DNA from 2 places in the Variovorax frigidus genome. Region 2 is predicted to be linked to the other one. Evidence: riboswitches for the same ligand, from Rfam matches in the RefSeq annotation. Region 2 holds a riboswitch; the other holds the start of a gene.

Region 1 (3,412 bases), on a different contig from region 2:
CGCTCCTGCGCCAGCCGCACGTCGTACGGCGAGGTGCACAGGAAGGCCAGCGTGTCGGCCGCGTCCTTGGCCATGCGCACCGGGTAGGCGTTGACGAACTCGCGCAGCTCGGCCGGGGTGTCGGCCGTGATCCAGCGCGCGCCCGTGTACTGGCAACTCTCGAGCCGCACGTCGCAGTCGTACTCGCCCTTGAGGCGGTGCTGAACCACTTCGAACTGCAACTGGCCCACCGCGCCCAGCAGCATCGGGCCGCCGACCTCGGGCCGGAAGACCTGGATCGCGCCTTCCTCGCCCAGCTGCGCCAGGCCCTGCTGCAGCTGCTTGGTGCGCAGCGGGTTCTTCAGGATCACGGTCATGAAGAGCTCGGGCGCGAAGAAGGGCAGGCCGGTGAACATCAGGCTCGCGCCGTCGGTGATGGTATCGCCCAGCTGCACGCCGCCGTGCGTGGTGAAGCCCACGATGTCGCCGGCGTAGGCTTCTTCCACGGCCTCGCGGCGCTGGCTCATGAAGGTCACGACGCTGGTGGGGCGCAGTTCCTTCGAGGTGCGCTGCACCTTGAGCTTCATGCCCGGCGTGTACTTGCCCGAGGCCATGCGCACGAAGGCGATGCGGTCGCGGTGCGAGGGGTCCATGTTGGCCTGCACCTTGAACACCACGCCGGCGAAGTCCTTGTCCGCGGGCTGGATCTCCTTGACCACCGGCTGGCGGTTGACGATCGTGGTGCTGGTGCGCGACTGCGGCGCCGGCGCCAGGTCGACCAGCGCATCGAGCACTTCCATCACGCCGAAGTTGTTCACGCCCGAGCCGAAGAACACCGGGGTCTGCTTGCCGGCCAGGAAGGCCTCGCGGTCCCAGGTGGGCGAGGCGCCGGCGGCGAGTTCCATGCTCTGCTCGGCGTTCTCGAACTCGGCGCCGAAGCGCTTGATCAGCTCGGTGCGGTTGTCCAGTGCGATGGTCTCGAACTCCTGCGGCAGCCGCTCCTTGCCCGAGTCGAACACCGTCATGGTCTGCGTGCGCAGGTTCATGATGCCGCCGAAGCTCTTGCCCTGGCCCACGGGCCAGGTCATCGGCACGCAGGGCATGCCCAGCTCGCGCTCGATCTCGTCGAGGATGTCCAGCGGCTCGCGCACTTCGCGGTCCATCTTGTTGACGAAGGTGATGATGGGCGTGTCGCGCTGGCGGCAGACCTCGATCAGCCGGCGCGTCTGCGCCTCGACGCCGTTGGCCGCGTCGATCACCATCAGCGCCGAGTCCACGGCCGTGAGCACGCGGTAGGTGTCTTCCGAGAAGTCCTTGTGGCCGGGCGTGTCGAGCAGGTTGATCACGTGGTCGCGGTACAGCATCTGCATGACCGAGGAGGCCACCGAGATGCCGCGCTGCTTTTCGATCTCCATCCAGTCGGAGGTCGCATGTCGCGTCGCTTTCCGCGCCTTGACCGAGCCGGCGATCTGGATTGCGCCCGAGAACAGCAGCAGCTTCTCGGTCAGCGTGGTCTTGCCCGCGTCGGGGTGGGAAATGATCGCGAAGGTGCGACGGCGGCGGGTTTCGGATTCGAAGGTCATGGCGTGAACGCGGGGCGCGCGAAGAACGGTAAGCGCGAGGCGCTCACGGCGCGGCGGCTACGCAAAGCCGTCGATTTTAGCGAGCCGCCCCGCGAGGGGCGAGGGCGACGGGCGTGAGGAGGGTCTCTTCACGCGATGTCGGGGAACGGCGCGGTGGGCTAAAATCCGCGTTCCGAGGAGCGTTGCAGCGCCGTCAGGCGTGAGGCTCGGACCCATCGCAACCACGCTCATCCGCTGTTCTCGCGCGGTGAGTTCCCCCGTCGAACACAGTGGCCTCGTTCAAACAAGTTTTGGAGTTTCCATGAGCGCTGTTCTCAAGCCCACCCCCGTCTTCACCGCCGACCAGGCGATCGCCGACATCTCCCTTGCCGCCTGGGGCCGCAAGGAAACCCGCATCGCCGAAACCGAGATGCCCGGCCTGATGGCCATCCGCGAGGAGTTCAAGGCGGCCCAGCCGCTCAAGGGCGCGCGCATCACCGGCTCGATCCACATGACGATCCAGACCGCGGTCCTGATCGAGACCCTTCAGGCGCTGGGCGCCTCGGTGCGTTGGGCGTCCTGCAACATCTTCTCGACGCAGGACCATGCGGCCGCCGCCATCGCGGCCGCCGGCACGCCGGTGTTCGCCGTCAAGGGCGAGTCGCTCAAGGACTACTGGGACTACACCCACGCCATCTTCGAGTTCGGCCCCAAGGGCTCGGCCGGCGAAGGTCCGAACATGATCCTCGACGACGGCGGCGACGCCACGCTGCTGATGCACCTGGGCCAGCGTGCCGAGAAGGACCTGTCGGTGCTGGCCAACCCGACCAGCGAGGAAGAGCGCATCCTCTACGCGGCCATCAAGGCCAAGATCGCGACCGATTCGACCTGGTACACCCGCAAGGCCGCCGAAATCATCGGCGTGACCGAGGAAACGACCACCGGCGTGCACCGCCTGAACGAGATGTCCGCCAAGGGCACGCTGCAGTTCCGCGCGATCAACGTCAACGACTCGGTCACCAAGAGCAAGTTCGACAACCTGTACGGCTGCCGCGAATCGCTGGTCGACGGCATCAAGCGCGCGACCGACGTGATGATCGCCGGCAAGGTGGCCTGCGTGGCCGGCTACGGCGACGTGGGCAAGGGCTCGGCCCAGGCCTTGCGCGCACTGAGCGCCCAGGTGTGGGTCACGGAAATCGACCCCATCAACGCGCTGCAGGCCGCGATGGAAGGCTACAAGGTCGTGACCATGGAATATGCCGCCGACAAGGCCGACATCTTCGTGACCACCACCGGCAACAAGGACGTCATCACGCACGACACCATGGCCGCCATGAAGGACCAGGCCATCGTCTGCAACATCGGCCACTTCGACAACGAGATCGACGTCGCGTCGATCGAGAAGTACGAATGGGAAGAGATCAAGCCGCAGGTCGACCACATCACCTTCCCCGACGGCAAGAAGATCATCCTGCTGGCCAAGGGCCGGCTGGTGAACCTGGGCTGCGGCACGGGCCACCCGAGCTTCGTGATGTCCTCGTCGTTCGCCAACCAGACCATCGCCCAGATCGAGCTGTTCACCAAGCCCGACGCGTACGAAGCCGGCAAGGTCTACGTGCTGCCCAAGCACCTCGACGAGAAGGTCGCGCGCCTGCACCTGAAGAAGGTCGGCGCCATGCTGACCGAGCTGACCGACGCCCAGGCCGCCTACATCGGCGTCGACAAGGCGGGTCCGTACAAGGCGGACACCTACCGTTATTGATGGCGCACCCACGTTTTGCGCGCTGATCAATTGTTGGTGGAGCGGGGCCTCGCGGCCTCGCGTTCACAGGCCGTCCGCCTGATCGCGGGCGGGTTGCGCTGGCGCGATG
Region 2 (3,412 bases):
CGTAGTCGGCGTTGAGCTCGTCGATGTACTTCGCGGCCTGGTCGGACAGCAGCGACTGCGCCACGCTCACGCTGCGCGAGGCGTCGGGCACATAGACCACCGGACCTTCGTAGTGCGGCGCGATCTTCACCGCCGTGTGCACGCGGCTGGTGGTGGCGCCGCCGATCATCAGCGGGATCTTCTTGATGCGGAAATGGTCGTCGCGCTGCATCTCGCCGGCCACGTACTGCATCTCTTCCAGGCTCGGCGTGATCAGGCCCGACAGGCCCACGATGTCGGCGCCCTCGACCTTGGCGCGCGCCAGGATCTCGTGGCACGGGACCATCACGCCCATGTTCACGACTTCGAAGTTGTTGCACTGGAGCACGACCGTGACGATGTTCTTGCCGATGTCGTGCACATCGCCCTTGACGGTGGCGATGATGATCTTGCCCTTGGTGCGCACGTCGCGGCCGGCCGCTTCGTCGCGCAGCTTTTCTTCCTCGATGTAGGGCAGCAGATGGGCCACCGCCTGCTTCATCACGCGGGCCGACTTCACCACCTGCGGCAGGAACATCTTGCCGGCGCCGAACAGGTCGCCGACCACGTTCATGCCGTCCATCAGCGGGCCTTCGATCACGTGCAGCGGGCGGCCGCCCTTGGCGAGGATCTGCTGGTAGGCCTCTTCGGTGTCGTCGACGATGAAGTCGGTGATGCCGTGCACCAGCGCATGGCTCAGGCGCGCGCCGACCGTGACGGGCGCCTCGGGCGTGCCGCGCCAGTCGTTGCGCTTGCTCTCGTCCTTGGCGCCGCTCCTGGCGGTCTCGGCGACTTCGACGAGGCGCTCGCCCGCATCGGGGCGGCGGTTGAGGATCACGTCTTCCACGCGCTCGCGCAGTACCGGCTCGAGGTCGTCGTAGACGCCGACCATGCCGGCGTTGACGATGCCCATGTCCATACCGGCCTTGATCGCGTGGTACAGGAACACGGTGTGGATGGCCTCGCGCACCGGGTCGTTGCCGCGGAAGCTGAAGCTCACGTTCGACACGCCGCCCGACACCTTCGCGCCGGGCAGGTTCTGCTTGATCCAGCGCGTGGCCTCGATGAAGTCGACCGCGTAGTTGTTGTGTTCCTCGATGCCGGTGGCGACCGCGAAGATGTTCGGGTCGAAGATGATGTCCTCGGCCGGGAAGTCGATCTCGTCGACCAGGATGCGGTAGGCGCGCTCGCAGATCTCGACCTTGCGCTCGTAGGTGTCGGCCTGGCCCTTCTCGTCGAAGGCCATCACGACCGCGGCGGCGCCGTAGCGGCGCAGCAGCTTGGCATGGTGGCGGAACTGGTCTTCGCCTTCCTTCATGCTGATCGAGTTGACGATGCCCTTGCCCTGGATGCAGCGCAGGCCGGCCTCGATCACCTCCCATTTGGAGCTGTCGACCATGATCGGCACGCGCGCGATGTCGGGTTCCGACGCGATCAGGTTGAGGAAGCGGACCATCGCGGCCTTGCTGTCGAGCATGGCCTCGTCCATGTTGATGTCGATCACCTGCGCGCCGTTCTCGACCTGCTGGCGCGCGACGGCCAGGGCCTCCTCGAACTGGCCGTTGAGGATCATCCGCGCGAAGGCCTTGGAGCCGGTGACGTTGGTGCGCTCGCCGATGTTGACGAACAGCGTGCCATCACCGATCAGCACGGGCTCGAGGCCCGACAGTTTCATCGGGGAAACGGTTTCGGCGGCAGCGACGGACGGGGAAGAAGCGGACATGGAACTCACCTGGATGCACAAGGTTCAGGTGAGCGTCGTTGCGGGGACAGACCCGAGCCTGGCGGGGCTGTGAAGCCGGCCGCTGCAACGCTCCTCGGGGGTGGGGATTTTAGGCGGGATTCTTCTCGGGTGCGGGGTTGGGGACTTGCTGCTCGAGTGAAGCGTTCCTCTTTTCCCTCTCCCTCCGGGAGAGGGAGTGAACAGCCGAACACCTTCGACCACGGCGCTCTCAACACGAGCTCGGCGCATCCTTCTTTCCCCTCTCCCTCCGGGAGAGGGCAGGGTGAGGGCATGGGCGATGGTTCGGGCATGCTGTGACTGAGGCTGCAGCCCTCACCCCCGCCCTCTCCCGGAGGGAGAGGGAGAAAGACCTCAAGCCGCCGCGGCGGCCTCCCCCGCCCGCACTGTCGTCAACGCAAACGGCGGCAGCCCCTGCAGCAGCCGCTGCCCGTACGAGGTGCGCACCAGCCGCCGGTCGTAGCAGTACACGCTGGCCCGGTCGTCCTCGCTGCGGATCGCGCGGCCCACCCATTGCGCCAAGCGGATCGCTGTGGCGGGCACCACCAGCTCGGTGAAGGGATCGCGGCCCACGGTGCGCAGCCACTCGGCGCGCGCCTCGCCCACCGGGTCGTCGGGTGGCGCGAAGGGCAGCTTGGCGATGAACACCGACTCGCACAGCTTGCCCGGCAGATCGAGCCCCTCGCCGAAGGACTGCATGCCGAAGATGACCGAGGGCAGTCCCTCGCCCACGCGATGGCGGTGCGTGGCCAGCAGTTGCTGGCGCGGCAGCGCCGTCTGCAGCAGCACGCGCGAACGCAGCGCGACGGGCAGCGCTTCGACCGCCAGCCGCAGCTGCTCGCGCGAGGTGAACAGCACCAGCGCGCCGTGCCGCACGTCGGCCAGGTCGCGCACCAGCGCCTGCACCATCTCTGCGACATAGCCGGCCGCGTCGCGCGGGTCGGCGCGCGTCTCGACCGCGATCAGCCGGCCCTGCGCCGCGTAGTCGAAGGGGCTGGGCACCTCCAGCGTGGTGGCGGCCTCGTCGCCCTGAAGCCCCGACTCGCGCAGGAAGAAATCGAAGCGCCCGCAGCTCGTGAGCGTGGCCGAGGTCAGCACCGCGCCGCGCACCTTGTTCCACAGCTGGTGGCGCAGCGTGGCGCCGGGCAGCAGCGGGCTCGCATGCGCCTGCAGCACCTCGCGGTCGCCGTAGAGCTCGAGCGTGAACCACTTGGCGGCCGGCACCGCGTCGGGTGCGGCATCGCGCAACAACAGCTGCGCGGTGTCGAGCATCTGCTCCAGGCGCGGCGCCAGCGCGCCGAGCTGGGCGTACATCGCCGACAGCTTGCGCGCCATGGCGGGCTGCTCACGCATCTCGGCGCGCAAGGCGTTGGCGATCACGCGCAGCGCCTCCAGGAAACCCGAGGCGTGATGGGCCACCCGGCCCAGCGGGCCCTGCAGCACCTCGGGCAGTTCGCCCAGCGGCAGGCGGGCCCGCGCGGGGCCGCGCGCGGCCGGGCCGTCGAGTCCGGCGCGCAGCGTGTCGCCGTACAGATCCATCACCAGCCGTTCGGTGTCCTGCAGCGCCTGGCGCATCTGCGCGGCATGGGTCGGGATGTCGGCCACCTCGGTCACCTCGAAGCGCACGCCCACGCGCACCGCGCGCCGGGCCAG

What was found. A riboswitch is a leader RNA that binds a small molecule or an ion and turns the genes downstream of it on or off. The one in region 2 is predicted to bind S-adenosylhomocysteine.
Region 1: it holds a riboswitch for S-adenosylhomocysteine, as region 2 does, so the genes downstream of both, ahcY (adenosylhomocysteinase) here and metH (methionine synthase) in region 2, are expected to answer to the same signal.

What each region holds. Positions count from the first base shown of each region.
Region 1 covers NZ_JBPJZF010000010.1:131,382-134,793, forward strand. The annotation lists gene ACSFBC_RS26555 (peptide chain release factor 3) at 1-1,562, opposite strand, end outside; S-adenosyl-L-homocysteine riboswitch at 1,731-1,798, shown strand; gene ahcY (adenosylhomocysteinase) at 1,864-3,303, shown strand; gene ACSFBC_RS26565 (TlyA family RNA methyltransferase) at 3,319-3,412, shown strand, end outside.
Region 2 covers NZ_JBPJZF010000006.1:511,272-514,683, reverse strand. The annotation lists gene metH (methionine synthase) at 1-1,741, opposite strand, end outside; S-adenosyl-L-homocysteine riboswitch at 1,765-1,841, opposite strand; gene dinG (ATP-dependent DNA helicase DinG) at 2,114-3,412, opposite strand, start outside.